4 regions of the Candidatus Manganitrophus noduliformans genome follow, and region 1 is predicted to be linked to each of the others. Evidence: riboswitches for the same ligand, from Rfam matches in the RefSeq annotation. Region 1 holds a riboswitch; each other region holds the start of a gene.
The links. A riboswitch is a leader RNA that binds a small molecule or an ion and turns the genes downstream of it on or off. The one in region 1 is predicted to bind cyclic di-GMP.
Positions count from the first base shown of each region.

Region 2: linked by a shared signal. The riboswitch ahead of MNODULE_RS08940 (PilZ domain-containing protein) and the one ahead of MNODULE_RS11620 (fibronectin type III domain-containing protein) in region 1 are both predicted to bind cyclic di-GMP.
Region 3: linked by a shared signal. The riboswitch ahead of MNODULE_RS13020 (fibronectin type III domain-containing protein) and the one ahead of MNODULE_RS11620 (fibronectin type III domain-containing protein) in region 1 are both predicted to bind cyclic di-GMP.
Region 4: linked by a shared signal. The riboswitch ahead of MNODULE_RS07145 (fibronectin type III domain-containing protein) and the one ahead of MNODULE_RS11620 (fibronectin type III domain-containing protein) in region 1 are both predicted to bind cyclic di-GMP.

Region 1 is NZ_VTOW01000002.1:487,056-494,391, reverse strand. Features, by position in the region: gene MNODULE_RS11635 (fibronectin type III domain-containing protein) at 1-920, shown strand, start outside; gene MNODULE_RS11630 (cobalamin-binding protein) at 1,013-1,945, opposite strand; gene MNODULE_RS11625 (DUF72 domain-containing protein) at 1,946-2,698, opposite strand; cyclic di-GMP riboswitch class I at 3,021-3,105, shown strand; cyclic di-GMP riboswitch class I at 3,190-3,274, shown strand; gene MNODULE_RS11620 (fibronectin type III domain-containing protein) at 3,315-6,785, shown strand; gene MNODULE_RS11615 (phosphoribosyltransferase) at 6,900-7,336, opposite strand, start outside.
Region 2 is NZ_VTOW01000001.1:1,852,762-1,860,097, forward strand. Features, by position in the region: gene MNODULE_RS08925 (diguanylate cyclase domain-containing protein) at 1-342, shown strand, start outside; gene MNODULE_RS08930 (cation:proton antiporter) at 568-2,457, shown strand; gene MNODULE_RS08935 (DUF3016 domain-containing protein) at 2,907-3,377, opposite strand; gene MNODULE_RS08940 (PilZ domain-containing protein) at 3,752-4,096, opposite strand; cyclic di-GMP riboswitch class I at 4,152-4,248, opposite strand; gene MNODULE_RS08945 (hypothetical protein) at 4,456-4,818, opposite strand; gene MNODULE_RS08950 (sigma-54-dependent transcriptional regulator) at 5,100-6,512, opposite strand; gene MNODULE_RS08955 (sensor histidine kinase) at 6,517-7,336, opposite strand, start outside.
Region 3 is NZ_VTOW01000002.1:807,587-814,922, forward strand. Features, by position in the region: gene MNODULE_RS13010 (M3 family oligoendopeptidase) at 1-1,476, opposite strand, end outside; gene MNODULE_RS13015 (FG-GAP-like repeat-containing protein) at 1,665-3,113, shown strand; cyclic di-GMP riboswitch class I at 3,212-3,300, shown strand; gene MNODULE_RS13020 (fibronectin type III domain-containing protein) at 3,592-7,336, shown strand, end outside.
Region 4 is NZ_VTOW01000001.1:1,434,542-1,441,877, reverse strand. Features, by position in the region: gene MNODULE_RS07160 (UDP-glucose dehydrogenase family protein) at 1-1,027, opposite strand, end outside; gene MNODULE_RS07155 (D-sedoheptulose-7-phosphate isomerase) at 1,177-1,761, shown strand; gene rsmI (16S rRNA (cytidine(1402)-2'-O)-methyltransferase) at 1,776-2,459, shown strand; gene MNODULE_RS07145 (fibronectin type III domain-containing protein) at 2,524-3,372, opposite strand; cyclic di-GMP riboswitch class I at 3,420-3,504, opposite strand; gene lexA (transcriptional repressor LexA) at 3,843-4,475, shown strand; gene MNODULE_RS07135 (hypothetical protein) at 4,497-5,141, shown strand; gene MNODULE_RS07130 (DUF8156 family protein) at 5,141-5,470, shown strand; gene MNODULE_RS07125 (DNA polymerase domain-containing protein) at 5,467-7,336, shown strand, end outside.

The sequences.
Region 1 (7,336 bases):
GCAATTTGGCGGCCTCCGGGAATGGGACTTTCACGACCGCTCCGCTGCCGGATACCACGGCCCCTTCCGTTCCGCAGGGACTGCTAGCGAACATTCTCTCGGCGGTCCAGATCAATCTGACCTGGAGCGCTTCGACGGATAATGTCGGGGTGGCCGGTTACCGGGTGTATCGAAACGGGGTTCAGGTCGGAACGACTGCGACCCCCGGCTACTCGGATACCGGTCTGTTGGCGGCGACATTATACAGCTACCGGGTGGCTGCTTATGATGCGGCGGGGAACGTCTCGGCGCAGTCTCCTGCGATCAGTGCAACCACGCTGCTGCTCAATCCGAGTACACAGGTGAGGCTGAATCCGGTTGCCGATACGTTCCTAAACCTCAACAGTACGGTGTATAGTGGGTCGACGACGCTGAACACCTACACCTTTCCTGCAAACCAGACGGCCAATGCGGTGTTGATGAAATTCGCCTTGAGCGGCATTCCCGCCGGAGCGGTGATTCAGAGCGCGACGCTGAATCTCTCTCTGGTGGAGAGTGATGCGACCGCAGATGCCACCTACAGTGTTGCCGTGCACAAGCTGATCAATCGGAATCCCGATCTGACCCTGGCCACCGGTATGACGTATGACGGGACCAACGCGTGGACGGCGAATAGCTGCTGCCGCAATAATTATCCGTTGGCGCAGGCGGACATCTCGGCGGCCTATGACACGGAGTTGATCAACAAGACGCTGGGGAACAAGGTGTGGGACATCACCGCGATGGTGCGGGAGTGGATGAGCAGTCCTTCGAGCAACTTCGGGCTGCTGGTGAACTCCGATGCCAGCAAAGGGGCCGATCGCTACCGCTTCTTCGCCAGCATGGAGCACCCGACCGCCACTCTTCGGCCGTACCTGAGCGTCACCTACACCCTTCCATAGAAGTGAGAAGGTTGCCGCCGCTGTTCAGGGGAGGGCCAGATCCTCTGGAAGAAACGCGCGGCAAGGGGGACCGGGTAGACGGGATCGAGCAACTAGATTCTGATCCACCCGGTCCCTTCATGGCCGAACCGAAACCGGTCGGGATGGAAGATCTCCGCCAAGATCTCAAGCGATTCGGCAAGGCGGGGACCGGGGCGGTTGAAGTACTGGTTCCCGTCGAGCAGATAGACCTGTTTCTCGCGAACGGCTTTCAGCGCCGGCCAAGCCGGATGCGCGGTCAACGCGGGAAGCTCCTTCCGGGTCCGCGGAATGTCGAATCCGCACGGCAAGATCAGAATGACATCGGGATCGGCCTGAATGAGCGCTTCCCAGGTCATCCAGGGGGAGTGCTTCCCGGCCTCTCCGAAGAGATTCACCCCCCCCGCCATCCCGATCAACTCCGGCATCCAATTTCCCCCGGCCATCAGCGGATCGATCCATTCGATCGCCGCGGCGCGCGGCCTCACCGCCGGCCGTTCGTTTTTCTTCGCGATGGCCGCCATCCGCTCCTGCAACTGTTGCACGAGGGCGCGGCCCCGCTCGGAAACCCCCATCGCGTCGGCGACCCGCCGAATGTCGGCCCAAATATCAGAGAGCGCATTCGGGGCGAGGGGAATGAGGATCGGGGACGCCTCCGCCGCGGCGCCGGGGGTGATCCAATCCCGAAGCGCCGCTTCCACCTCCTTGAGGCTGACCGCGCAGACCTCGCATTGGGTCTGCGTGATGATGTGGGTGGGGCGAAGCTGTTTGAGAAGATCGGCGTCCACCCGGTAGATGCTCAACGCCTGCTGCAAAAGCCCTTTGACCCGCCGGTCGATCTCGCCGCTGGTCCCCTCGGTGGCGAATTTCGGCGCCGTGCAGACCGGCAGACGGGAAACCGAGAGGGGATAGTCGCATTCATGGGACCGGCCGACCAGTCGATCCTCCAAACCCAGCGCGCAGACGATTTCGGTGCTGCTGGCGATCAATGAAACGATCCGATTCATTCAGGCCGCCTCCTTTTGAAGAAGTGATGTTAGGTGTTCTCGAAGCATTCGCGCGTCCCGCGGCGCGTGCCCGCCGGTGTCGTTGTTGAAATAGGCATAAATCGCTTTTCCAGACCGGGCTTCGTTTGCAAGCCAGGCCGCCCAGTCTCTGAGCGTCCGATCGGAGTAGGCCCCTTGATAATGACCGTCGCCGCCGTGAAATCGGGTATAGACAAACGGCCCGATCGTCTCCCGCGGCGTGGCCGATTCGTGATGATCGTGGAGGCACATCGCCACCCCTCTCGCCTCCATCGCGTGGAAGATCTCATCGGTATACCAGGTTGGATCTCGAAATTCAACCACTTGCAGCGGGTGGTCCGGGAGGGCCTCCAAAAAGTCGAAGAGCCGCCGCTCGTTCCGCTTTAAACGAGGAGGGAGTTGATAAAGGACGGGGCCGAGCTTCGGTCCAAGAAGCCGGGCCCGGCTCCAGAAGAGGTGGAGCGGGTCGGCGGGATCTTTCAGCCTCTTGATGTGGGTGAGATACCGGCTCGCTTTCACCGCATAGAGAAAATGATCGGGGACCCGATCGCGCCATTCGGAAAACGTTTTTTCGCTCGGAAGCCGGTAGAAGCTGTTGTTGATCTCGACGGTGTCGAATTGCGCGGCATAGTAGTCGAGCCATTTTTTCTGAGGGAGGGAAGCGGAATAGAAGTTCCCTTTCCAATGACGATATTGCCAGCCGGAACATCCGACGCGAACCGCTTGTGCTTCCATGACCCTCCTTCCTTTCTCCTCGTGAAGAAATTCTTGAGATCGAGGCTTGATCAACTCATTTTAGAACAACGGCGTTCATGAAGGCAACGATGGGGCCGCGCCGGAGCATTGATTCAAACCGGATCTGCAGAGGTGGCGTGTCTTTCAAAAGTGGATGACGGTATGTCTTTCGGAGGGATGTCTCATGCCGAAATAATTTTTTGTCACGTGTGGAAAACTCGTTGACTCTTAAATTTTAAATGTGTTATATAACCTCTTATCGACGTATACCATGAAAGCTGTATACGCTTCGAAAGCCGTTCATCCAGGACATCTATCGATCCTTTGCTCAGAGCAAACCCGTCGAAAGATGGGGACGCAGAGCAACGGGGCTAAAGCTGTAAAGCCATGCCCGCCGAGCCGCCAAAGGAATGGCGGCTTTTTTTGGGGCGCGTTTGGGTCGCCCCTATCACGGACTGAATCAACACTCACCATACATACTCGCATTTGACCTTTGCTCAGAGCAAACCCATCGAAAGGTGGGGACGCAGAGTAACGGGGCTACCGCCATCCGGCCACGCCCGCCGAGCCGCCAAAGGAAATAGCTCTTTTCCTTTTTCGCGCTTGGAGGTTCGCCGTGGCAGATTACTTGAGAAGGTGCAGGCTTCTTCTCGCCCTTGTTTTTCTTCTCATCCTCGATCATCATGCGCTTGCCCTCGCCGGGGAGGCGGTCCTGACCTGGGATCCGAACAGCGAAGGAAACCTGGCAGGCTACCGGGTCTACGTCGGTCTGCTGCCGGGGGTCTACAGTCCTCCGATCAATGTGGGACGGGTGACTTCCTGGACGGTGCCGAACCTGACCGAGGGGCTGACCTACTATTTCGCGGTCACCGCCTATGATACGAACGGCAAGGAAAGCGGCTTCTCGAATGAAGCCCGCAAAACCATCCCTCCGCTAAACGATGTGATTGCGCCGCTGATCTCGAGTGTTACCAACAGCAATCGCACCCTGAATTCGGCGCTCATTACCTGGGGCACCGATGAGCCGGCGGATACGCGAATCGAGTATGGCACAACAACCGCCTACGGGCTGACCACGCCGTTGGTGTCGAGCTTGGTGACCGTGCACAGTCAGACCCTTTCGAATCTACTCCCCGGCACGCTCTATCACTACCGGGTCCTCAGCCGGGACGCGGCGGGCAATCTGGCGACCTCGGCCGATCAGATTTTTACAACGCTATCGGATACCACGACGCCGACCGTTCCCGGAAATGTTAGCGGGGCGGCGCTGTCGACCACTCAGATCAATTTGACGTGGAGCGCTTCCACGGATAACGTCGGGGTGGCCGGCTATCGGATCTATCGCAACGGGGTGCAAGTCGCCACGCGGACCACGCTGACCTACTCGGACGGGAATCTGACCCCCGATACCGTCTACAGTTATCGCGTGGCGGCTTATGACGCCGCGGGGAACCTCTCGGCGCAGAGCGCCGCGGCGAGCGTAAGGACATTGGCGCCGGCGGACACCGCCGCGCCGGTGATCTCCGGAATGGGCGCGATCAATATCACCGCCGGCGGAGCCTTGATCAGTTGGAGCACCAATGAGCCGGCCGACACGCAGATCGAGTATGGGACGACGACCGCTTTCGGTTCTTTCACCGCGATCGTTCCGACCCTGGTGACGGCGCACGCGCAGAGCCTTTCCGGCCTGCTTCCCGCGACGCTTTATCACTACCGGGTGCGCAGCCGCGATGCGGCGGGCAATTTGGCGGTCTCGGGAAGCGGCAGCTTCACCACCGCCGTTCTCCCCGATACAACCGCTCCTTCCGTGCCGACAAACGTCGGGGCGGCCGCGGTTTCGTCTTCGCAGGTTCAGTTGAGTTGGAGCGCCTCGACCGATAACGTGGGAGTGGCCGGTTATCGGATCTATCGCAACGGGGTGCAGATCGCCAGCAGCGCCCTTCGGACCTATCTCAACTCCGGCCTGGCGGCGAACACGGTATACAGCTACGCGGTGGCGGCTTATGACGCCGGGGGAAACCTCTCCCCCGCCTCGGCGGCCGTTTCCGTCACGACCCTCCCTTTGATGCCGACGGTCTCACAGTCGGCGGCTTCCGGTGTTACGGCCACCTCCGCCACCCTCTCCGGGTCGGTGAATCCGTCCGGGGCGACCACTTCGGCTTGGTTCGAGTATGGAACCACCACGGCTTACGGCAGCGGCACGACCCCGGTGACCCTCTCGGCGGCGAACACGATCTCCGCCGACCTGACCCTCTTGGCTTCGGGGACCACCTATCATTTCCGTCTTGTCGCCCGCAATGCGGGGGGGACGACTTTCGGACCGAACACTTCCTTCAACACGCCGTCCCCTCCGGCTTCCGCTCCGGCGCCGTCCCCTTCGGGCCCGATCACCGGCTACAGCATGTCAGAGGAGTCTTATGCCTGGGCGGAAGCCCCGACCCCGCTAACATTCAGCGGAGACGACAACGCGATCTCCCTCTCTCTTCCCTTCTCTTTTCCTTTTTACAGCCAGAGTTATCAGCAGATCTATATTTCCACAAACGGGTTGCTCACCTTCGGGTCGGCCAACACCGCCTACGTCCCCCAGCCGGTTCAGAACCCCGTTCTGCCGAATGCCTTTATCGCTCCCTTCTGGCGGGATCTCTACGTCGGGCTGCGGCAGATCAGCATTGCTTCTTCGGATTCGGAATTCGTGATCTCTTTCAACGAGGTCAGGGACCTCTGCTGCAGCACGAGCCACACCTTCCAGGTGGTTCTCCGTCCCGACGGAACGATTCTCTTTCAGTATGGGGCGATCGTTTTAAATGTCCCGACCACTTCCGGCATCGAAAACCAAGACGGCAGCGCCGGGGTGCCGCTCCTCTCCGCCGCCCCGAACACCGCTTTCCGCTTTACCCCCAATACCGCGCAGGCTCCGCCGCCGACGGCCGATACGACGCCGCCGGTGATCTCCGGAATCGGGGTCGGCGGCGTCACCAGCAGTGGCGCCGTCCTCTCGTGGAGCACCAATGAACCGGCCGATACCCAGGTGGAGTATGGGACCACTACGGCATATGGAACTTCCACCGGCGTTGTCTCCACCTTGGTGACATCCCATGCTCAGAGCCTGACTGGCCTGCTTCCCGCGACCCTTTATCATTACCGGGTGCGCAGCCGAGATGCGGCGGGCAATTTGGCGGTCTCAAACAACGGCAGCTTCACCACCGCGGCCGCGCCCGATACGTCCGCGCCGTCGGTGCCGACCGGCCTCACAGGAGCCGCCGTCTCTTCCAGCCAAATCAATTTGGCCTGGAACTCATCAACTGACAATGTGGGGGTCTCCGGCTATCGGGTCTACCGCAATGGCGTCCAGATCGCCACGGTCTCTTTGCCGAGCTACTCGAATACCGGCTTGGCGGCGGGAACGACCTACAGCTACACGGTTGCCGCCTTTGATGCGGCGGGGAATGTTTCGGCGCAGAGCGCCGCGGTGAGCGCCGCCACGCCGGCATCCAATTCAAGCACGACGTTGGTGTTGAATCCGACGGGCGACACATTCATCAGCGGCAACAGCACGGCTTACGGCAGCTGGGAGACGCTGAACACCTATACCTGGCCGGCGAATAAAATCGCCAATGCCGCGTTGATGCAGTTTAATCTCTCCGGACTTCCTGCCGGGGCGGTCATTCAGAGCGCGACATTGACTCTGGCGCTGGTGGAGGCCGACGCGACTGCCGATGCGGCCTACAACATCGGTGTGCACAGGATCCTCAATAGGAATGCCGATCTGACCCGGGCGACCGGCTTGACCTACGATGGGGTCAACGGCTGGACGGCGAACAGCTGCTGCTTCAACAATGTTCCGCTGGCGCAGGCGGACATTTCGGCGGCGTATGACACCCGGGCCGTTGATAAAACGCTCGGGCAGAAGAGCTGGAATGTGACGGCGATGGTTCAGGAGTGGCTGAACAGTCCTTCGAGCAACAATGGGATGCTGCTCAACTCCGATGCAACCAAAGGGGCCGACCGTTATCGGTTCTTCGCCAGCATGGAGCATCCGACCGCCTCTTCGAGACCGTCTCTGAGCATTACTTACCGGATGCCGTAACGGCGACATCAGAGGAACGGTGCCTCGGTCGTCATTCCCGCGAAAACGGGAATCCAGCTCCTTCCGTTTTGGATCGGCCAGCTCGATCTGAATTTCCGGCTTGGCGATGGTTTTTCAGGCGGCGAGAGGTCTCTTATTCAGGGTCAACAGAATCGCGCGGGCGGCCTCGTCGGAGACCGGATCGAAACGGCGGTAGTAACATTCGACCGAATGGAACGAAGGGACCGGGTGAAGCACCAGGCTCTCTTCGGAGAGCGCCTTGATCCGGGGAAGCTTTGCTTGAGGACTCACCGGAAGGGCGACGATCCGATGGCCGGCCCCTTCCGCCCGGAGCCACTGAAGGGCTGAAAAGAGGACCGCGCCGCTAGCAATCCCTTCGTCGACGACAATCACCCTCCTGCCCCCCAGATCGAAACCCAACGACGTTTTTCTGAATCGCCGGCGCCGTTGAAGGATCTCTTCTTTTTTCGATGTAATCGTCTCTTGGATGTAGCGGTCGGGGATCTCATAACGGCTGATCATGTCGGAGAGGAGGCAGATCCCGCCCGCCT
Region 2 (7,336 bases), on a different contig from region 1:
GTCGGGGACGCCGTCCTGCAAGAGGTCGGAGTGCGCCTGAAGCGGGCGCTCCGAGACTCGGATACCGTCGCGCGGATTGGGGGAGATGAGTTTGCCGTGATATTGCCGAATGTGAACCGTGAAGGGGGACCCGCCGCGATCCGAAAAATTCGGACGGCGCTTGAAGAGCCCTTTGTCCTGGATGGAGGTTCTCTTTTCGTTTATGCCAGTGTCGGGATGGTTCTCTTTCCCGAGCATGGCAAAGAGGCCCTGACCCTCATCCGCCGTGCAGACGAAGCGATGTATCGGGCAAAACAGTCCGGAAGCGGCTATGAAATCGATTCTTCCCTCCAAAAAAAGTAAGTCTGCCTGTTTTACAAAATGTGATTTCCCCCCTGCCGACGGCGCATCCCCTCCCTTCACCACGTTCCCAAACCGCAACATTTTTCCGATAATCGCCCATTTTTGGGAAGCTTACCCCCTCGGCTTGTGCTAAAATCCTTAATCTCTTCCTTCCGGAGGGGATATGATGGAGAGCGCTCCGCTCTTTGGAAAAAATCTGTTCCAATATCTTTATGAGAAGTTTTCATGGACACCGCTCATATCGGTCTTATTATTGCCGTCGCGTTGGCGGCGGGTGTTTTTGCCCAGAGCGTTAGCCGGCACCTGCGGATTCCCGGAATCGTTCTGCTTCTCGCTCTTGGCGTTCTTCTCGGACCGGAGGCGCTCAATTGGGTGAAGCCGCGCGCCCTGGGCGCCGGGCTTTTCGGGATCGTCGACTTTGCCGTTGCGATCATCCTCTTCGAGGGGGGATTGAATCTGGTCTTCTCCCGGCTTCGCCGGGAGGAACTGCCGATCCGAAGGCTGATCACCTGGGGCGCGCTGGTGAGCCTGATCGGGGGAACGGTCGCCGTACGCGCCCTGCTTGGATGGTCCTGGGATCTCGCCTTTTTATTCGGGAGCCTCGTCGTTGTCACCGGTCCGACTGTCGTCACCCCGCTGGTCCGCGAGATGCGTCTTCGGCCGAAGATCAAAACCATTCTCGAGGCCGAGGGGGTCCTGATCGACCCGATCGGGGTGATCTTGGCGGTGCTGGTGTTCGATATTGTCTTGACACCGGAGGCGAAAACCGTCATGAGCGGGTTGGCCACCACCCTTCTCCGTCTCGGCTTCGGAGTCCTGTCCGGGATGGCGGGCGGGTTCTTGATCGGCCGGCTGCTTCGCTTTAGGCGCGTGGTGCCGCACGGACACGAGAATATTTTCGCCCTCGCCTCCGCCGTTCTGATCTTTCACGGCTGCGACCATGTCGTTCCCCATAGCGGCATTTTCGCCGTCACGATCGCGGGAGTCGTCGTCGGAAACTCGCAAATCCCCGTTGACCGGGACTTGCGCGAATTCAAAGATCAATTAACCGTGCTCCTGGTGGGGCTTCTCTTCATTCTCCTTTCCGCGGATATCCGTCTGGAGGATGTGCGCGGCCTCGGCTGGCAAGGTCTCGGTGTTCTGGGAGCGCTGATTTTTGCCGTCCGTCCGCTGGGCGTCTGGTTTTCAACGAGGGGATCGAATCTCTCTCTGCAAGAGAGATTCTTTATCTCCTGGGTCGCGCCCCGCGGCATCGTGGCGGCGGCCCTTGCAACCCTCACCGCCGCTACGATGGAGAGCAACGGGATGCCGGGAAGCACGGGACTGCGGGCGCTGGTGTTCTTGACCATCGCCGGAACGGTCCTTCTCGCAGGGTTCACCGCGCGACCGGTGGCGACGCTCCTCGGGCTGCGGCTTCCCGGAAGGGATCGGGTTGCCATCCTGGGGGCGCATGGACTGGGGCTGGTGCTCGGCGCCGAGCTTCGAGACGCGGGACTGCCGGTCGTTTTTCTCGACTCCGATCCGAAATTCTGCCGACAAGCGGAGGAGGCCGGCTTTCCGGTTGTTTTCGGGAACGCGCTCGAGGAGCGGACGCTGCTTCGGGCTCAATTCGAGTTGGTCGGCGTCGCCGTCGGGGTTACCTCGAACGAACACCTCAACAGCATGTTCGTCGGGCAAGCCAATGAGTTCTTTGAGGTTCCGAAAGGATATGTCGCCGTGGACGCGTTGGAAGGGGGGAAAACACCGGAATATGTTCAGCGGCAGGGAGCGGAGGTCCTTTTTGACGGCCCCCACGAAACGGAGCGCTGGGATGTCCGATTCCGGCACAAGGATGCGGTGGTGGAGAGGCTGGTCTTTCGTCCCTCAAGAGAGGCGGAGGATCTGGCCGCTGCGGCCAAGAGCGCGCTCTCTAAGAACGGCGAGCGGTTCGTAATCCTGGCGACCCGGCGGGGAGAGAAGATCTTTCCGATGTCTCTGAGCTATACGCCGCGTGATGGGGATATCGCTTCGGTGGCCCTCTACATTCCGGAGCGCGAGGCGGCGCTCCGGCTGCTTGGCGAATGGGGATGGGAGAAGAGCGAAACCAAGGTGGAACCCACCCCTTCCACCGTCTAATCTCCGTTAACACGCATTTTCGATCATTTTTGTGGACCTTAAAATCGGATCCGAATGACCCATCCTATTCAGCATGTTCACAATCCGATGTTCCGATCCCCAGTCACTCCACAAAACCCCTCGAACTGGAAGAACCAATAAGGGCGATCGTTTTTGCAAAGAAAAAATCTTCAAAAATCTTTTGAGAAATTAACAGTTCCATTTTTCGGTCAATCCCGCTAATGATCGACAACTTATCGATCCTCCTCGAATTCTCGAAGAGGTTTTTCGAATGGTATATCTCGGTGGCGCGAAGCTATACCGTTCTCTACGGGGCGTTGAGCGGATTCCTCTTCCTCTGGTTCTACTATATCTCACTGGTCTTATTATCTTGGCTGTCGTCGGCTCAATCGTCGGTCGAATTGCAACATCGGATTTGGAGAATCAGAATCCCGTTATTTATTGTTAAATTAAAGTGTAGAATTCGACCGTTGGATGGCAAGAATAAGGTGGTGGCTGGCCTTCGTGGACGATCTTAGAACCTTTGTTTTTGAGATTTCAGTGACATTTTTTTGGAGCGTGACCTCGCCGTTTTCCTCCAGGGCATAACGGACTTTGATCCGCGGCCAGGTCACCTCGCGCAAAATCCGCACATCCGAAAACCCGCCCTGGTGAAACGGCTCATAGCAGCCGGCGAGGTCGATATCAAGGATTTCGATTTTTAGACTCTGGTTCGGTTTGAGATAACGCTCTCCAAGCGATTCCGGGTATTCTTTAAGCTCTTGAATGACCTGCTCGGAGACCCGATCGCCCAGGTAGCGTCCCGCATCGGTGTAGCGTTCCGGATTCTTGAAAGAAATGTCGATGGCCGCCTGAGCGGTCGAAGCCCAGAATGCCGTGATCACGGAGAACAACAGAAACGGTTTGATGATCTCTTGCATCGCTTCCTCCCTACTCAATGGGGTTTGTAATACCGACCGCTTCCTGTACAAGAGCTGACCCGATGGTTTTGTGAGTCGTCTTGGACTTCAACCAAATGAATACAGGTTGCCATACCACCCACGCATAAACTGATTCGCTGTATTCTCTCCCTTCTGAATTCATAAAAGTAAGAATGGTTTGCACTCGCGTATCAGACGGGATCGGCCTGGTCGCATGAAGTCCCACGCCGGCGGGAGTTAAAGTGATGATCTGACCGTCAAAAGAATCACTGCCGTCGTCGTAATTCCAGATGAGAGTTCCTTTTAAGCTCAAACGTGTTGACTGATGTGTATGTTCTTCTGTTATGAACCCCCCTCGAATCTCGTTGCCTTAACTATTCAGTAAGATATGTAAACAGAGCTGATCCATTTTCTTTTGAGATCGGTTCTAGAAAGCGGATGCCTAATTGAAAGTTTTTATCCAATTTCAGAGAAGAGACAACCTCCCCTCGGATTGCCCTTACTGATTCTAGGCGCTGCTTGCCGAAAAAATGTATTGTAATCAGGACTGTGGTGCCGGGCGAGAGGATCTCTTTGGTGTAAACGGCGATACCACCCAAACTGACATTGCTTACATAGCCACTGAGAGTGTCATCGGCTCCCTGTCCCCATATTTCAACCCAACCGGTCATGGCCCTTCTCGGGTGTGAACGTCTGTCCGTCACTTTTGCTTCCTCCACAAATAAAAATCCCTACACTCTGCCGATAAGAGCATAGGGATCGTCTTTTTAGCTCTTCGGCGGTCCTTCATGCCATATCTTGCTTTCTTGGGCAAGACGTAGGCCAATGACTTTGCGGGCCTGCCTTTCGGTCAGGGGTGCTATTATCGGAGCAAAATACAATTGTTAATTCAAATAATACCACTCAAGCATGTAGCGTCAATGACGATTGATATTTAGGGAAGCCGAATTAGGCATTGTATGTTTCGTCTGTGTTCCGTGGTCCGTTCATAACGGAGGAGGATGGGGCCCCATCCTCCTCGGCGTTGGCCGACAAGCCGAGTTGCCTCTACATTCCCTTCGTTCACGATGAATTGCCGTCAGCGATTCGATGAAGCCGTCTGCTTCTTCATCTCTGGAACTCGAAGTGTGGCATTGAGAACAGATACTCCCTGCTCCCGTGTGTAAACCTCTGAAATGATCCGTTCCGGCTTGCCGTCATTCCCGATGATGCCGGGCGGAGGGGTATGGGCCGAGAGCAGAGCCCAAGCGAGGTTGACGTAGAAAAACGCGAACAACACAATTGCCCCAAAACCAAAATAGAGATCGAACATTGGATTCTCCTTCTTTTTCAGAATACAGTTTTTTGATTTGGTGATTGGATTTGGTTCAATTACGATTACTCCAATCACGCCGCCGTATAGAGCAAACCGGATGCCAAAATGGGAGAAAATCAAGATCAATTGTTGATCCGATTGAAATCTTTAAGAAAAGGACTATACCGCTCGTGGGTGTATCGGAGCGTTCTTCGGGAGCATTGGGTGATATCGCTGCGAAACGGGGGGATTGCCCCATTCACAGGAATGTTGTGTGCGTGGAGCCGCCTAAAATTCATCCGTCGAGGAGGAATTTTAGGCGGCTGAGCCATTTATTGATGCAGGGGGTGCGGGCCGTCCAGGTGGACTGGTAAATTTTTCAGCGAAAGAATCAAGGCGGTTCCGCTTAGATGTGGACCGGAGTTCTATTAAGAAGAAGAGGGCTCAAGTTTATACTTATCCATCCGGTATCGGAGCGTATCGCGGGTCAGTCCCAGGAGCTTTGCTGCCTGTGTGACATTCCAGGAAGTTTGCTCAAGAGCCTGAAGGACAAAGTCGCGCTCCACCTTTTCCAATGAAATGCCCTGGAGAGGAAGGGGGAAACGGTCCATATTTTCCTTTTGCCGATCGACCTGATTCATTTTGATAAGACCGGTAAGGAGCGAGAGCTGCTCCGGTGCGATAACGCTGTCACGGGAGAGGAGGACAGTCTGTTCAATCATGTTCCGAAGTTCTCTCACGTTGCCGGGCCAGGAATAATTGAGGAGCACTTTTTCCGCTTCGGGGCTAAAGCGCATTCCTTGTTTCCCGTAGCGCCGCGATTGAATCGTTAAAAAATGATCTGCAAGAAGCAGGATGTCATTCCCGCGGCTGCGGAGGGGAGGAAGCTCCAGATTGATAATTCGAAGGCGAAAAAAAAGGTCGGAGCGGAATCGTCCTTGGCGGACGGCTTCTTCCAGTGATTGGTTTGTCGCGGTGACGATGCGGACGTCGACCTTCTGTTCTCGAATATTCCCGATGCGGCGGATCACTTTGTCTTCAAGCGCTTTGAGCAATTTGGCTTGAAGGGAAATTTCAATTTCCCCGATCTCATCTAAAAAGAGGGTTCCTCCTTCCGCCGCCTGGAAAAGGCCGATCTTCTTCTCTTTCGCGTCGGTGAAGGCGCCTCGTTCATAACCGAAGAGCTCCGCCTCCAAAAGGTGGGTCGGAATGGAGGCGCAATTAATCTCGATGAAAGGGCCGTTTTTTCGCGGACCGTTATAATGAAGCGCCCGGGCCGCCAGCTCTTTTCCCGTGCCGGTCTCACCGGTGATCAGAACCGCCGGCGGGTCTCCTTCCGTCAACTTCCGCTCCGAATCGATGATTTGCTCGATCTGATGTTTCAAGGAGCGCATGGGGGGCGACTCTCCAATCAGGGCGGAAAGGGTGCTTTCACCCGCTTCTTTTTCTCTGTAATAAGAGAGGGTCCCTTCCAGCTTGGACTGGCCGACCGCCTTGTCCAGGAGGACCTTCAGTTTCGCGAGGACCAGTGGTTTATTCATAAAGTCATAAGCGCCGGCCTTCATCGCGTCGACTGCCGTTTCAATGTTCCCATGTGCGGTGATGATGACGATCTTCACCTGCGCGTCGCGTTCCTTTATCCGAGCGAGGGCGTCAAGGCCGCTCATTCCCGGCAGCTGTAGATCGAGTAAGATGACGTCCGGCTTAAACGAATCGAGCTGCTGGAATCCTTCCTCGGCGCTCTGGGCGATTCGGACCTCGTATCCATAGCGTTCCAGATACGTCTTCATGTTTCTTGCCAGCGTCGTTTCATCTTCAATGATGAGCGTGGCGTACGACATCGATCTACCTCGCTAATGGAATGTGCATAAAAACCGTGGTTCCAACCGCCGCTTCGCTTTCCAGCCGCAAGATTCCGCCGTGCCGCTCGATGATCCGTTTGGCCAGCGAGAGTCCAACCCCCATCCCCTTTGATTTCGTCGTATAAAACGGTTTAAAAATCTTGTCCATCTGCTCGATCGGGATGCCGCACCCGGTGTCTTTAATCACGACCTCCACCCGGCTGTCGCTTTTCTCGATTCGGCTCGACACGGTTAGCTCCCCCCCGTCCGGCATGGCATCGAGTGAATTGGCGATCAGGCTGATGAGGACGTGGCGCATCAATCCCTCATCCGCGTGGACGAGGGGAGAAGCCGGATCGAGCTTTTGCGTCAGCTTCACGTTCCTTTTTTTTATCTCCCGATCAAGGGAGTCGAGCGTCGATTGGATCAGGCCGTTGATTTGAATGGAGGCGGGATTCCCGCTCGGCGGCTTGGAGTAGACGAGCAGTTCTCGGATCCAATCCTCAATGCGGTCCGTCTCATGAATGATCTCCTCGGCGGTGGCGCGAAAAGGGGGGCTCTCTTCCAATGCCACCTCCGCGGAGGAGCGGATGGAGGCGAGCGGATTCCGGATGCCGTGGGCCACGGCCGAAGCCATCTCTCCGATGGCGGCCATCGTTTCGGATTCGACGAGCTGCTCCTGCTGACGCCGAATGACTTGCGCCGCGCGGCGGACGATCCAAAAAAGAGAGGCATAGAGAAAGAGGCCTCCTAAACCGGCGCTCAACCAGACCAGCCGGTTTCCCTGTTTGATGGCATGAAAGAGGGTGAGCGGAACTTTGTAA
Region 3 (7,336 bases), 320 kb from region 1:
GCCGAACATCGCACGGTTCTCTGAAAGCCAAAGTTGATTGATTCGATCCGGGCTGAGTTCCCCCTCCGTCCGCCGCGCCGCATGCACCCTCTGCTCAAATCGGCAGAGAACCACCTGCCGGAAGATCGTTGCGAAACTCTCCTCGAGCTTTTCCATCAGAAGGGCCAATCTCTGCTTCGGATCCTGTTCCTCCGTTCGTAAACGATGAAAGACAAGCATCTCGGCAAAGACGCTGGCGGTCTCTGCAGTGGTGAGCGGCGTATCAAAGTTGAAGTAATTTTGCTTGCGGGACACCCACTGATGCACCCCATGTCCGAGCTCGTGCGCCAGGGTCATCACGTCACGGGGGTTCCCGAGATAATTGACGAAGACATACGGATGGACGCTCGGAACGGTGCCGTGACTGAAGGCCCCTCCCCGCTTACCGGGGCGAACGGGGGCATCGATCCAGTTTTTTTCGAAGAAAAGCGCGGCGATCTCGGCCACCTGCGGCGAGAAGTCGGTAAAAGCCGAGAGGACCTGCCCCTTTGCCTTATCGAAAGGGATCGGCTCCGTTCTGGCAGTCATCGGAGCATAACGGTCGTAGTCGTAGAGTTGATCCAGACCGAGTTGCGCTTTCTTCAATCGATAATAGCGAGCGACCAAGCCGTAGTAGGATTCGCAGGCGGCGAGAAGCGCATCGACCGCGGCAGGCTCGATTTCGTTCGATAAATTCCGGGAGGCCATCGGGTCCGGAAAATGGCGCAGCCGGTCATCGCTGGCATGATCGGCCACAATTTGATTGAAGATGAATGTAAAAAGCGGGGCGTTCCGCTCCAACCCTTCGGTCAGTCCTTTGGCCGCCGCCCGCCGGACCTCGCGCTGCGGCTCATAAAGCAAAGCGAGCGCCTCCTGCTCGGTGAGTGAACGGCGCTCTCCGTCGATATCAACTTGAAATTGAATCTGATTGATCGTTTCATCAAAGAGCCGTTGGAAGGCGCGGATGCCGGTGTTCGCCTTTTCCTCCAAGATTTTTTCTTCGGCCTCCGAAAGCCGATGCGGCGCCCATTTTCGGATCGAATCCAAGAAATGACGATATCTCGACAGCTCGGGCGCTTGCATCCATTCCTCGGCCTTTTTCTCCGGAACCGCGGTCCATTCCAATTCAAAAAAGAGAAGATGCCGCTGGAGTTCGGTAAAACGCTCCTGCGTTCGCTGAAGGAGCGCCCCATGTTTTGGATTCTGCGTATCGGCGGCGAAAACAAGGTAAGCGTAAGCAAGAACCCGATCGACCCCCTCCCGGATCGATTCCAACTCTTCCAGCGCTTCGAAAAAACGCTTTCCGGTCAGCTCGCCCGAAAGAATGCGGCCCCGATATTGTTGCTCGAACCGTTCGGCCCGTTGAAGCGAATCGCGGAGATCGGCCTCGATTTTGGGATCATCGATCCCTTGATACAAATCGCTCAAATTCCAAGTCGGCAATCCGGACGCTTTCAATTCCTTCTCCTCATCCGTGGGTACGCTCTCAAATCCATCAGAATTACAATATCATAAACGATGAATTCCCTGGAACATAAAAATATCGGTCGGCTCAACGGACCGACAATCCGACCTTCTTCTTCAGAGCCGATCATCTTACAGCAATTTGACAGATTTCCGGTCGAGAGATAGTCTTTTAAATACCGATGGAACTCGCATTTTTCATACCGGATCGGTTATTTCTCCGATCTATCTTTGCTCGAATTCCCCTCTGTTTAGGGGTATTCTTATCCGTCTTCGTCGCCGCTTGCGGCGGCGGTGGCGGCGGAGGAGGGGGCGGCACGGATCCTCCGCCGCCTGTCATCGCCGAGATTGAAGTCTCCCCGACGGCCGTGACCATCTCAAAAACAGGTTCCCTACAGTTCAGTGCAACCGCACGGGATGCGGACGGAACATCGATCTCCAGTGTGACGTTTACCTGGTCTTCGAACAATCCGGATATTGTCAGCATCGACGCCAACGGCCTCGCCTCCGGCATCGCGGAAGGGACGGCGATCATCACCGCCTCCGCGGATGGGGTCTCCGGAACAACGGCGGTGGAAGTGACTTTCCGTCTCTTCTCTAGCCCGACCACCCATCTTGTGGGAACCACCCCTTCAGTAGTGACTGCCGGCGATTTTAACAATGACAGTTTCGTGGACTTAGTCACCGCAAATGTAGACGACAACTCCATTTCACTCTTGAAAGGGACGGGGAACGGACTATTCTCGGCCGCCGAGACTTTCTCGGTCGGCGTTTTTCCTCAATCGCTTGCTTCAGGACGTTTTGGGCCCGATTCATTTGACGATCTGGCCGTTGTGAATTTCGGAGATTCATCCATCTCTCTTTTCCTGGGGATTCATACCGGAATCGGCCCAACCACGGGAATTCCTTCCTCCGGCAACGGTCCCATCGCAATCGTGACGGCCGACTTCGACAACGACGACAACCAAGACCTCGCCACCGCCAATCTTTCCACAAGCGATATTTCTCTATTCCTCGGAAACGGAGACGGAACTTTCCAATCTCCGCTTCCTTTTCCGAGCGAAGGGAGCGGGCCCATCGCGCTTCTTGCCGCTGACCTGGATAAAGATGGAAGAACCGATCTGGCCGTCGTACTCGGATCAGACGACAAAGTTGCGATTTTGCTCAATGACGGCGCGGGCGGTTTTGACAGCCCGGAGCCGCCGATTTCCGTCGGAACGGGTCCCAATGCAATGATCTCCGGAGATTGGGACAGTGATGGGAATATCGATCTGGCCGTGGTCAACAGTGCCAGCGCCGATCTCACTCTGTTGTTTGGAGACGGCGCCGGAAATTTTTCAGCTCAAACGTTACCGCTCGCCGGGGGCGAACACCCCGAGTTTGCCGCGACGGGAGACTTCGATAATGATGGAAAACCGGACATCGCGGTTTCCGACAGCGCCAATAATACCCTCTCCGTTTTGCTCAATATCGGCGGCGGTCTCTTCTCCGATCCGATTCAACAATCGACCGGTGACGGCCCCCTGGCCATCTCGGCCGAAGATCTGAACGGAGACGCAAAAGACGACCTGGTCGTCACCAATGCCGGCGACAACACCCTCTCCGTCTTTTTTAATGCAGATCCCAACTAATTTACCGTTCCACATAATACAATGTTGGGATACTATTTATATTGACGTAACGACATCCCCGCCGTATATTAAAAGTTACATAAAGACACCCATGATGCCACCGACAAGAGCTACCCTCCTCGAAAGAGACGGGGCGCAAAGTCCTTGACCTAAGTCCCATAAGGATATGGTTGCAAGGATTACCGAAGCGGCAATCGCTCGAAGCTCATCCACAAAGGTGGTATGAGCTTTTTTTAGTACGAAACTGAAAAATGAGGGGTCGCTTGCGATGAGTTCAGGTCAACCAGGAATGTCGAAACGGCACAACCGACATCATTGTGCGGTCGTTCCTGTTGACTGTGAGCGGTGTGACGATATACTTGACTCAGGATATACCGATAGTAAATTTTATTCATCCGGCGGGGAGGACCCGAAAACGGGAAAACCGGCCTGTCGGCAAGTAAGCTCGGCGAGAATTTTCCAAGAGGAAGGGCACTTCGTGAGGAAACGATCACCGTTCGGTAAAAGACCCTCATCTCTGCGCCTTTTTCCTGTTATTGCCGGCTTGCTTGCGATTCTTCTCAATGCCGCATCCAGTCTTGCTGAAACCCTCACTTTGCATCCGAGCGGCCAAAACTCCAATTTCAGCGCATCGGGAACTTGGACGGTCGTCGGGGGCGGGTTCACCTATGCAAACGTCTGGGACGCCAACGACAGTGATGCGAGCTACATCGAAAATACGGCTTTAGGCAATAAAATCTACATGGATTTGGACGACACGACGCTTGTCGGATTCGTGATCAACGATGTTCAAGTTTTTGCCATGGCCCGCGCTGCGGGGTCGTCGAGCACCGGCATTCAGTTGGGATTTCGGGCCGGGCCGACCGACACAACCGACCGTCTCGGCAGCACCAGAACGGTCCGAAGCAGCTCTTACCGAAGTTATTCCGGGAACCTCTATACAACCAATCCGAGAACCAGCGCCCCCTGGACCTGGGACGACATCAACTCATTGATTCCGATCGTGCAGCATTCAACCGACTCCGACGCCCTTCGGGTCACCGAACTTTTTGTGAGAGTCAATTTTACAAAGGCCCTCTCCCCTTCCGGGAAGAATGCGCTCTCCACAGGATGGACCTTCACTCCCGGCGGGTCAGAGGCCACCGCTCTTGACACCTCCAACGGCGACACTTCCTACGCGGCAAGCACCGTACTTGACGAAACGCTCTATATGGACCTGGACGATTTCCCCGCTTCAACGACCATGATCACCGGCGTCCGGCTGAACGTGGTAGCGCGCTGTGCCACCATTCCGTGCAATCTGCAGATCGGGATCCGGACCAACGGCGTCGATTTTCTTAAAAGCTTTGATGAGGTGCCGGGCGCCGGTACCATCTACTCCATCGGGGCCACCAGCATCCATGGAAACGCCACCAGCTTTACATCCCAGCTGGCGGCCGGAAGTCAGATTACGGCGATGGGACAAACCCGAACGGTCGCTTCCGTCAGCGATCGGAACGATCTTACGGTCAGCTCCGCCTTCAGCCCGCAGTTGCCGAACGATGACGATTTGGCGGTGCCGTTCACCTTCCTCGGCGGAACGACGAGTTATCAAACATTTAGCGGCGATTTCTTCACCCGCAATCCGGCGACGCTCGCCCCCTGGAGCTGGGACGACATCAATAACATGATGGGGGTCGTCAAACATGTCACCAATGCAAACGGTCTTCGGGTCACCCAGATGTATCTCTCGATCAATTACATCGCCCCGGTGGCGCTCTCCTATAGTCCGGATACCGGTTTTGGATCGACCGGCGGCGTCTTTCCCAAAGGGGGCGGGGCCGCCACCCCGTTTACGTATAAAGTCGTCTATACCAATTTAAACAACAATGCACCGACCTCCATCAAAGTTCATATCGACGGCGACGGCGGACACGACATGGTCCGGGATACCAGCGCGGAACAGCCCGAATTTAGGGATGGAGACTTTGAAAACGGCGAGCAGTACACCTACACGGCTGCTTCCCTCTCCTCCGGCCAGCATACCTATTACTTCGCCGCCTCGGACGGATCGGACAGCACCCAGAAACCGACCGCCGGAACGCTCGCGGGCCCGGGGGTCGAGATCCCCGCGGGGACGAGCACGATCCTTCCTTCCGGCGAAAATGCACTGAGCATCGGAGACTGGGGCTTTAACGGGGCGGATGCATCGACCGCCCTCGACACCAGCGACGGGAACACCTCCTATGCCGACCTCAACGCCTCAGACAGGGGAGAGGTCCTCTATATCGACATGGACGACTCCGCCCTGACCGGTTCGATCACCTCGGTTCAGGTTTCGGCGGTGATGTGCTCGGTGACCACCTCGCTGGCAAACGTTCGGATCGGCCTCCGGTTGAACGGGACCGACTACGTCAGCACCGCCTTCAACGTGGCGAATAGCTCGAGTTGCGGGACCTATACGACTTATACCCCGGCCAGCGCCCTCTACGCGATCAATCCCGACACGGGAAAAGGGTGGACCTGGGACGACCTCAACGAGATGATCGGGGTGGTCCTCAATGAAAGCAGAGAGGACCTCCGGATCACCCGATTCAGCGTTGCGGTCGTCCATACGCCGGTCATCCTCTCCTTCGCGGAAGATCCCGGCTACAATTCTCTCGACGGGGTCAGTCCCGACTCCGGAAAAAGCACCACCGCTTTCACCTATAAAGTCATTTATAGCCAAGCCAACGGCACGGCACCGGCCGCCAACAACCCCAAGGTCCATATCGACGGCAACGCGACCGGCGTCGCCATGACCCTCGACACCGGCGCCTCCGACCCATCGCTCTATAACGGGGATTACCTCGACGGTGAACAATACACCTACACCGCCCCTGCCGGCTACTCCACCGGAACACATAACTATTATTTCAGCGTCTCCGACGGCACCAACAGTGTCCTCTTCCCGGTCTCCGGAAACTTCAGCGGCCCCGCCGTTTCCCTTCCGGCCGGGAGCTTCACCCTCTTTCCAACCGATGTGGCCGATGGAACCGCCGGGTTCAGCTTCTGCAATTCCGGATTTAGGCGCTCCGACTGCTTCAATTCCGAGACCGCCCTCGACACCAACGACGGGGATTCGAGCTACGCTCGGGGGAGACGCAGCAGCGACCTTCTATTTATGACGATGGATGACGCGCAGGACAACGGCCAATTCATCACGCAGGTCCAGGTCAGCGCGGTGGTCCGGAGCGAGTCGGGCACGATCAACTTTACCCTCGGGCTCTCCTCCGCCGACAACCACATCGAAGGATCGGTCCTGAGCACCTCTTCAACGAGTTATGTCACGTTATCGGGGACCGCTTATGGATTCAATCCCCTGACCGGCGCCCCCTGGACCTGGGTCGATATCAAAAACCTGGTCGCGGTCGTGAATCACACCAATAACACCCGGATGCGGATCACACAACTCTATGTCGTCGTCAGCTACGGCCCGGTCCGTTTGCAAAACTCCATCGAGGCCGGTTACATCAGCGACGGGGTCAGCCCGAACCTTGGAAATACGACAACGTCATTTAAGTTCAAAACGGTTTATTATCAGGTGAATAACGCCGCCCCCGCCGCAGGCAACCCCAAGATCCATCTCGACGGCAATGCCACCGGAGTCGCCATGACTCTCGATGCAACCGCCGATGCGGCCCTCCGTGACGGCGACTACGCGAATGGCGAACAATACATCTACACGACCACCCTTGCGCAGGGAACCCATAATTACTACTTTTCCGCCACCGATGGAACCAACACCGCCCGGCTGCCGGCCGGCACAGCAACCTTCAGCGGACCCGATGTCGCCCTCAACGGCGCCGCCCCCAACCTGGCTCCATCCGGAAAAGCGACGATCGTGACCTCTACCGGATGGACCTTCTGCAATGCGACCCCGACTTGCAGCACCAACGGTACCAGCACCTACGCCCATACCGTCGCGCTTGACACCAATGATGGGGACACCTCTTTTGCCAGAAGCACCGTCAACGGCGACCGGCTCTATATGGAGCTCGACGATCCGGCCGCCCTCTCCGACGCCCTTACGATTACTGCCATTCAGTTGTTTGCCGTCGCCCGGGATACCTCCAGCTCGACGACCACTGGGTTTGATTTCGGACTGCGGCTCGGCAGCGACGATTACCTCTCGGGAACAACCAAGACCCCGCCCGACGCTTACGGAACGGCTATCGCCGGCGCCGTCTATACCACCAATCCGG
Region 4 (7,336 bases), on a different contig from region 1:
CTTGAAGGGCGCGGATGATGGCGACGGACGGCGCCTCCCGCATGTCGTCCGTATTCGGTTTAAAGGAGAGGCCGAGGATTCCGATCTGCTTTCCCTTAAAACTGCCGACCTCTTTCTCGATCTTCGCGATCATTCTTTCCCGTTGCTGCCGATTCACCTCGATGACCGCCTTGACGATCTTGAATTCGTAGCCGCTTTTCTGCGCAATCTTATCGAGCGCCGAAACATCTTTCGGAAAACAGGAGCCGCCGAAACCGGGACCGGGGTGTAAAAACTTGGAGCCGATCCGGCCGTCGAGTCCCATTCCTTTGGCGACGTCCTGAACGTTCGCCCCCACCCCCTCGCAGAGATTGGCGATTTCATTGATGAAAGAAATCTTCGTCGCCAGGAAGGCATTCGCGGCATACTTGATCATTTCGGCCGTCGGGATATCGGTAATATGCAGCGGGGTTTCAATCAAATAGAGCGGACGGTAGAGATCGCGCATGATGGCGATCGCCTGCTGGCTTTTGGCGCCGATCACCACCCGATTGGGCCGGAGGAAATCCTCAATTGCCGATCCCTCCCGCAAAAACTCGGGATTTGAGACGACATCAAAATCAAAATGCTCTTTCTGCTTGCTGCCGATAATGGAGCGAAGCCGGTCGCCGGTTCCAACGGGGACGGTGCTTTTTGTCACGATCACCTTGTAGCCGTTCATATGTTCGGCGATCATCTCGGCGACCTTCTCAATATAGGAGAGATCGGCGAAGCCGTCGCCCCGATCGGGGGTCCCGACGGCGATAAAAATCACCAGCGCTCCCTGGATCGCCGCAACGGTATCGGTGCTGAAGGAGAGCCGCTTGTTCTGCACGTTCTTCTTGACCAGCTCTTCTAACCCAGGCTCATAAATCGGGATGATCCCTTTTTTGAGGGCGGCGATCTTCGCTTCTTCCTTATCGACGCAGGTCACATTGACGCCGAACTCCGCAAAACAGGCCCCGGTGACAAGGCCGACATAGCCGGAGCCGATAACCGCAATATTCATCGACTTTCCTCCGTGATTGATCTAAAGAGTATACGAAAAAGAGCGAAAATTAACAAGACGAAAGATCGATTTCAGTCTAGTTGTTCGTTGACTCCACACGAATAAAAGTGTAGGCTTAGCCCATTTAGACATGATTAATAGGTGCTGCGATGGGAATTTCTGAACAATCGGCTGAGATCATCCGGCGGACGATCCAGGAGAGCATCCAGGTCAAAGAGGCCATCGTCCGGAACATGATCCCGGAGATCGCTCAAGCGGCGGCCTGGATCGTTGCCTCTTATGGAAACGGCGGAAAACTTGTCCTTTTCGGAAACGGCGGAAGCGCCGGGGATGCCCAGCACATCGCCGCGGAGTTGGTCGGACGATTTGAACGGGAACGGCGCGCCCTCCCCGCCATCGCTTTGACGACGAACAGCTCGACCCTCACCGCCATCGGCAACGATTACGGCTACGACAAGATTTTCTCCCGGCAGGTCGAGGCGTGGGTCCAGCCGGCCGATGTCGTCATCGGCATCAGCACCAGTGGGAATTCTCCCAACGTCCTGGAAGGGATCGCCGCCGCCAAATTAAAGGGGGCGAAGACGATCGGGTTGACCGGCGAGAAGGGGGGGAAGCTCGCCTCCCAAACCGATCTTTGTCTTAAAGTTTCCTCATCGAACACCGCCCGGATTCAAGAATCGCACATCATGATCGGCCACCTCCTCTGCTTGCTGCTGGAACAGCAGATCTCCTAACCCTCGGACCCTCCATGTCGGGAACGCTCTACGTCGTCAGCACCCCGATCGGCAATCTCGAAGACATCACCCTCCGGGCGCTCCGCATCCTGAAAGAGGTCGCGATCATCGCCGCGGAAGATACCCGCCACACCCAAAAGCTCCTCTCCCATTTCGACATTCATACGACGCTCACCAGCTATCACGACTTCAACAAGGAAGAGAAGACGCCGGTCCTCCTCTCCAAAATGGCGGAGGGGGCTTCGATCGCCATCGTCTCCGACGCCGGCACCCCCACCCTCTCCGATCCCGGTTTTTATTTGATTCGCGAAGCGATCCGCGCCGGCCTCCCCGTCAGCCCCATCCCGGGCCCCGCCGCCGCGCTTGCGGCGCTGGCCGTCTCCGGCCTTCCCCCGGACCGATTCGTCTTCGAAGGTTTCTTACCGAAAAAGAAAGGGGCTCGCGCCCGGCGCCTGGAGCAACTCAAGCCCGATCCGCGGACGTTGATCTTCTACGAATCGCCGTTTCGGATCGTCGGGCTGCTCGAAGAAATCAAGACGATCCTTGGCGACCGGCCCGTTGTCGTTGCACGGGAAATCACCAAGATGTTCGAGGAGTTCATTCGGGGGACGGTGACGGAGGTATTGGAGAAGATCGGGAAGAAAACGGTGAAGGGGGAGATTACGCTGGTGGTAGGGGGGAATCGGGAGGAAAATTAAACAACATGAGGGGCTATGTCATCTCTACCATCTAGCAAAACCCGGATACACATCCGGTTGACGATCATCTGAATCTCCTTTTCAGAAACATGAAGAGGAAAATACCCAGCAAGAGCGGTATTTCGGCCGCTTGCGCGGGGCCGGGAAGATTTTCCTCCTGCGGAAAGCGCATTACACAACCTCCCCCGCCGGCGGCCGCCTGATTTTGTCCGTCGTCGATTTGACTGATTAAAGAAAAGGGAGAAGCGGAAGCGTGGGCGGTAGATTGACGATTCTCATGGAGATCGTAGGAAGCGGCGGCATAGTAGTAGGTGACGCCGTTCTCCAGGCTTGAGTGAGTTACGCTCATGCTCTGATTGGGTTCTCCCGTGAAATCTCCGAGAAGTTCGCCGTCGTTCAGGTCGCTCGGATAGCGATCGGTCCGATAGCGGATGAGAACCCCCGCGAAATCAACGTCCGGCGGGTTGATCCATTGCAGCGTGATCTCCCGGTCTCCGGGAACCGCAGAGAAATGTTGAACATCCGCCGGAGGCGTCGTATCCGAGGGTTGAGCATCCTCCGGTGGGGTGTTACCGGAGACGGGAGCAGACGTATCAAAAAACGTTTTACTGATCTCGTTCGAAAAAGCACTCTCGTTTCCTGCAACGTCATAGGCGGTGAGGACGAAGTAGTAGGTTCCCAGCCCAAGGCCGGTGACCGTGTACGCGGTCTGATTGCCGACCGTGATCGGTGTTCCGTAACGCCCGGAGACGGTTCCGTAATAGACCTTGTATCCGGCCAGATCCGAATCTGTGTTGGGAGTCCAGGATAAGATTGCATCGCCTGCAAAAGCGGGAGAGGTCTTACAAAAAAAGAATAAGAGAACCAGACAAAGCGCCCGGGGAATGTTTTGTCTTTTTGACAGATTTCGCATCGCTGCAAATCTCCCATGCGCAAAAAAAAGCCGCCAAAACGAAATCCTTTGGCGGCTCGGCGGGCATGGCTTTACAGCTTTAGCCCCGTTGCTCTGCGTCCCCGTCTTTCGACAGGTTTGCTCTGAACAAAGGGAATCACAAATCCTTCATGATCAACGCGGCTTAAACCGCTCGACGGCGCTTGAGCGATCTAAAAAACATTTTTAGGATTATCACGACTCCAATCATGTTGTCAATAAGATTTAATTCTTTTTAGGGTCGTGGTCGCGCCGTTTCCAGAGAGACTCAATTTCCTCGTACGACCCATCACCGCCTCAATCTGCCCATAGAAGGTGCTGCGTTCCTTTCCCAGCCCTGCACTCCTTACGTTTCTTGCCGCGGCTGCAATATCGTCCAGACGCGTTTCAATACCCCCCCCCGGAATTTCCGCTTGACACTTTCCAATCCCTTCGGCTAGAATGGTATTCATATGGATACCATCACGGCACGGCAACAAGAAATCCTCACCTTCATCCAGCAAACGGTGGAGCAGAAAGGCTACCCCCCTTCCTTGCGTGAAATCGCAGGCCACTTCGGGATGGTGGGGACGCGGGGCGCTTTCAAGCATGTCGCCGCGCTGATTCGCAAAGGACACCTGCGAAAAGGCCAAGGAGCCCGGGCGCTGGAAGTGATCTCGCAATCGCAGACAGCGAGGGCCGTCCAATCAAAGAGCGCCGGCCGGGCGATCCCAATCTTGGGACGGGTCGCCGCCGGGCAGCCGATTCTGGCCGAGGAGAATTTACTCGGACATCTGACGGTCGATCCTTCGCTCGTTCGAGGAAGGGAAGCGTTTCTTCTGAAGGTCAAAGGGGAGAGCATGCGCGACGCGGGAATCTTGGATGGGGATCTGGTCCTGGTCAAGCGGCAGGCCGATGCCGATTCCGGCGAGATCGTCGTCGCGATGGTCGAAGGGGAAGCGACGGTGAAGCGGCTGATCAAGAAAAAGAAAAACCTGATCCTCCAGCCCGAGAACACTGACTTTGATCCGATCGTCATTACCGAGAAAGACGCCTCCTTTCAAATTCTCGGGAAGGTCGTCAGTCTCATTCGGCCGGTCGTTTGACCGTAGAAGAGGAGCACGCTTGTGGACACGACCTACAAAATCGACGCCCCCCTCTTCTCCGGACCGCCGGTCTCCCTGATCTCCGGCATGCCGGGCGGGGTGATCTTTTTTTGCGGCGATGCCGCGCTCCGGCCGCTCGCTTCGGAAATGATCGGCTGGCGGTTGGCCCAGTCGGAGCGGGTCCTCTTTCTCGATGGGGACAACTGCTTTAACCCTTATCCGATCACACATCTGGCGAAGCGGATCGGACACGATCCGCGCCTTTTTCTCTCGTCGATTTTTATCTCCCGCGCCGCCACCTGCCATCAGATGACCTCCCTCATCACCCGGCAGCTCGGCATTGGAATCGCGCGGCACCGTCCCCGCCTGGTGCTGCTGGCGGAGCCGCTCGCCACCTTTTATGATGAAGCGGTCTCTTTCACCGAGAGAAAAACGCTCCTCTCACACGCCGTATCAACCCTGGCGCGACAGGCCCGGGAAGGAACCTGGATCGTGGTGCTGACCTCCCCTCCCCCGCCTTCGCACAAGTCGGCGTCGCTCCTTTCAATGGTGCGCAACGCGTCGGACCGGCTCTTCTCCGTCCGCACCGATGCGCAATCGATCCTCATCCGCGAAGAAACGCTCGCTATTGGAAAACGTCCGCCGCAACGAACCGGGGGGTGTTGATGGGCCGCACCCTCTCCACCTTCACGCAGTTGATCGAGCAGGAACGGAGCGCTTGGCAGTCGTTTCACCGGGCGTTGCGCAAGGAGGACCAGCAATATTTCGACGCGCTTTTTCGCGCGGCGAAATACCATGTCGCTTCCGGCAGCTACGCTTCGAAGAGCTCGCCGTTTGAAGCGATGATCGTGGCGATGTTGATCGAGTCGTACAAAAAAAATGCGCTGCTCGAAGCGCGGGTCTCCCACCTGGAAGTATTTCTGAATAGAAAGGGCACATTCGACGAAAGCCAGAGGCCTCCTCTCCCTTCGTCGAAGACAAAGGAGGGTCGATGAAGATCACCGGCTGGATCTTTGATGTCTACGCGGTCGACGGCGGGATGCGGGTCTGGATCATCGACGCGCAAGGGAGAAAGCACCGGCTGCTCGATCCCTTCTCCCCCGCTTTCTACATCGGCGGCCCTCCCGCCTCTGTCCGCCCGCTTCTGACCTTTCTCTCGCGCTTGAACCTGCCGATGGAGGTCACCCGCGCCGTGGGGATTGAGTTCTACTCGGGGAAGACGATCCCGGTCACACGGGTAAAACTTTTCAATCCAATCCACTTTACGAAGGTGGTCCGCTGGTGCGCCTCCGCCGCCGTCAAACCGGAAGGGAGCGGAATCTCGCTCTACAACTGCGATCTCTCCCTCCCGCAGCTCTATTTCTTCGAGCGCAAGCGCTTCCCGCTCGCCTTTTGCGAGGTGGAGGTCGATCCCTCCGGGACCATTCAAACGGTCGGCTTACTCGATTCGATCTGGCGGACCGATTACACCACCCCCCCCTTGACGACCCTGATCCTTCGGATGGAAGGGGGAAGCCTCCGCCCCGATCACACCGGTCCCCGGCGGCTGGAGGTCACGATCGACGGGCGGACCTCCTGCTTGGAAGCGGACGACGAAGCGGGGCTGATCGACCGGTTCGACCGGCTGCTGCTGCGGCACGATCCCGACCTGATTCTCTCCGAATGGGGCGATCCGTATCTCCTCCCCCAGCTAATGGCGATGGCCAAAAAGAAGCGCTTCCCCCTTCTGCTCAACCGAGAGCCCGATACGGGGGTGGTCACCCGGCGCGAGCGCTCCTACTTCACCTACGGCCAAGTCGTCCACCAGGCGCAAGCGCACCTGCTCCTCGGCCGCTGGCACATCGATCTGCATAACTCTTTCTTGGTCGATCAGACCGAGCTCGAAGGGCTCTTTGAGTTCGCCCGCCTCTCGCGGATCCCGGTCCAGCAGATGGCGCGGACCACCACCGGCACCGGAATCACCTCGATGCAGATGGCGCTGGCATTTGAGGACGGGATTCTGATCCCCTGGCGAAAGCAGGAGAGCGAGGCGTTCAAGAGCGCCGACCAGCTATTGCTGACCGACAAAGGAGGGCTGACCTACGCCCCCAAGCTCGGCTTTCACGAAGCGGTCGCGGAGCTCGACTTCGCCTCGATGTACCCCGCGACGATGGCCCGTTACAACATTTCCCCCGAGACGATCAACTGCCCTTGCTGCCCCCACAATCTCGTTCCGGAGATCGGCCACCATCTCTGCACAAAGCGCCGCGGATTGATTCCCCGCTTCCTGGAGCCCTTCTTGGCCAAGCGCGCCGAATACAAGCGGCTCAAAAAAACCGCGACCGATCCGGAGTGGAAGGGGCGGTATGACGCGCGGCAGTCGGCGCTCAAGTGGGGCATGGTCACCACCTTCGGCTATCAAGGATACAAGAACGCCCGGTTCGGGAAGATCGAAGCCCACGAGGCGATCACCGCCTATGCCCGGGAGAAGCTACTTCAGGCGAAGGAAATCGTCGAAGCGGAGGGGTTCGAGATGATCCATGCGATCGTCGACTCCCTCTGGATCAAAAAATCGGGAACGACGGAGGCCGACTATGAAGCGCTGGCCGAGCGGATCTCGAAGGCATGCGAGATCCCGATCGCCTTTGAGGGGGTCTATCGCTGGGTCCTCTTTCCGCCGTCAAAGTCCGATCCGGAGATCGGGGTCCCCAACCGCTATCTCGGCGTCTTCCAAAACGGCGAGGTCAAGCTGCGGGGGATCGAAGCCCGCCGCGGCGACACCCCGCCGTTCATCCGGGCCGCCCAGACCGAGATGATCGAGATCCTCTCTCAGGCGAAAAATCGGGAAGCGTACGAGGCGCTCCTCCCCGAGATCGAAGCGA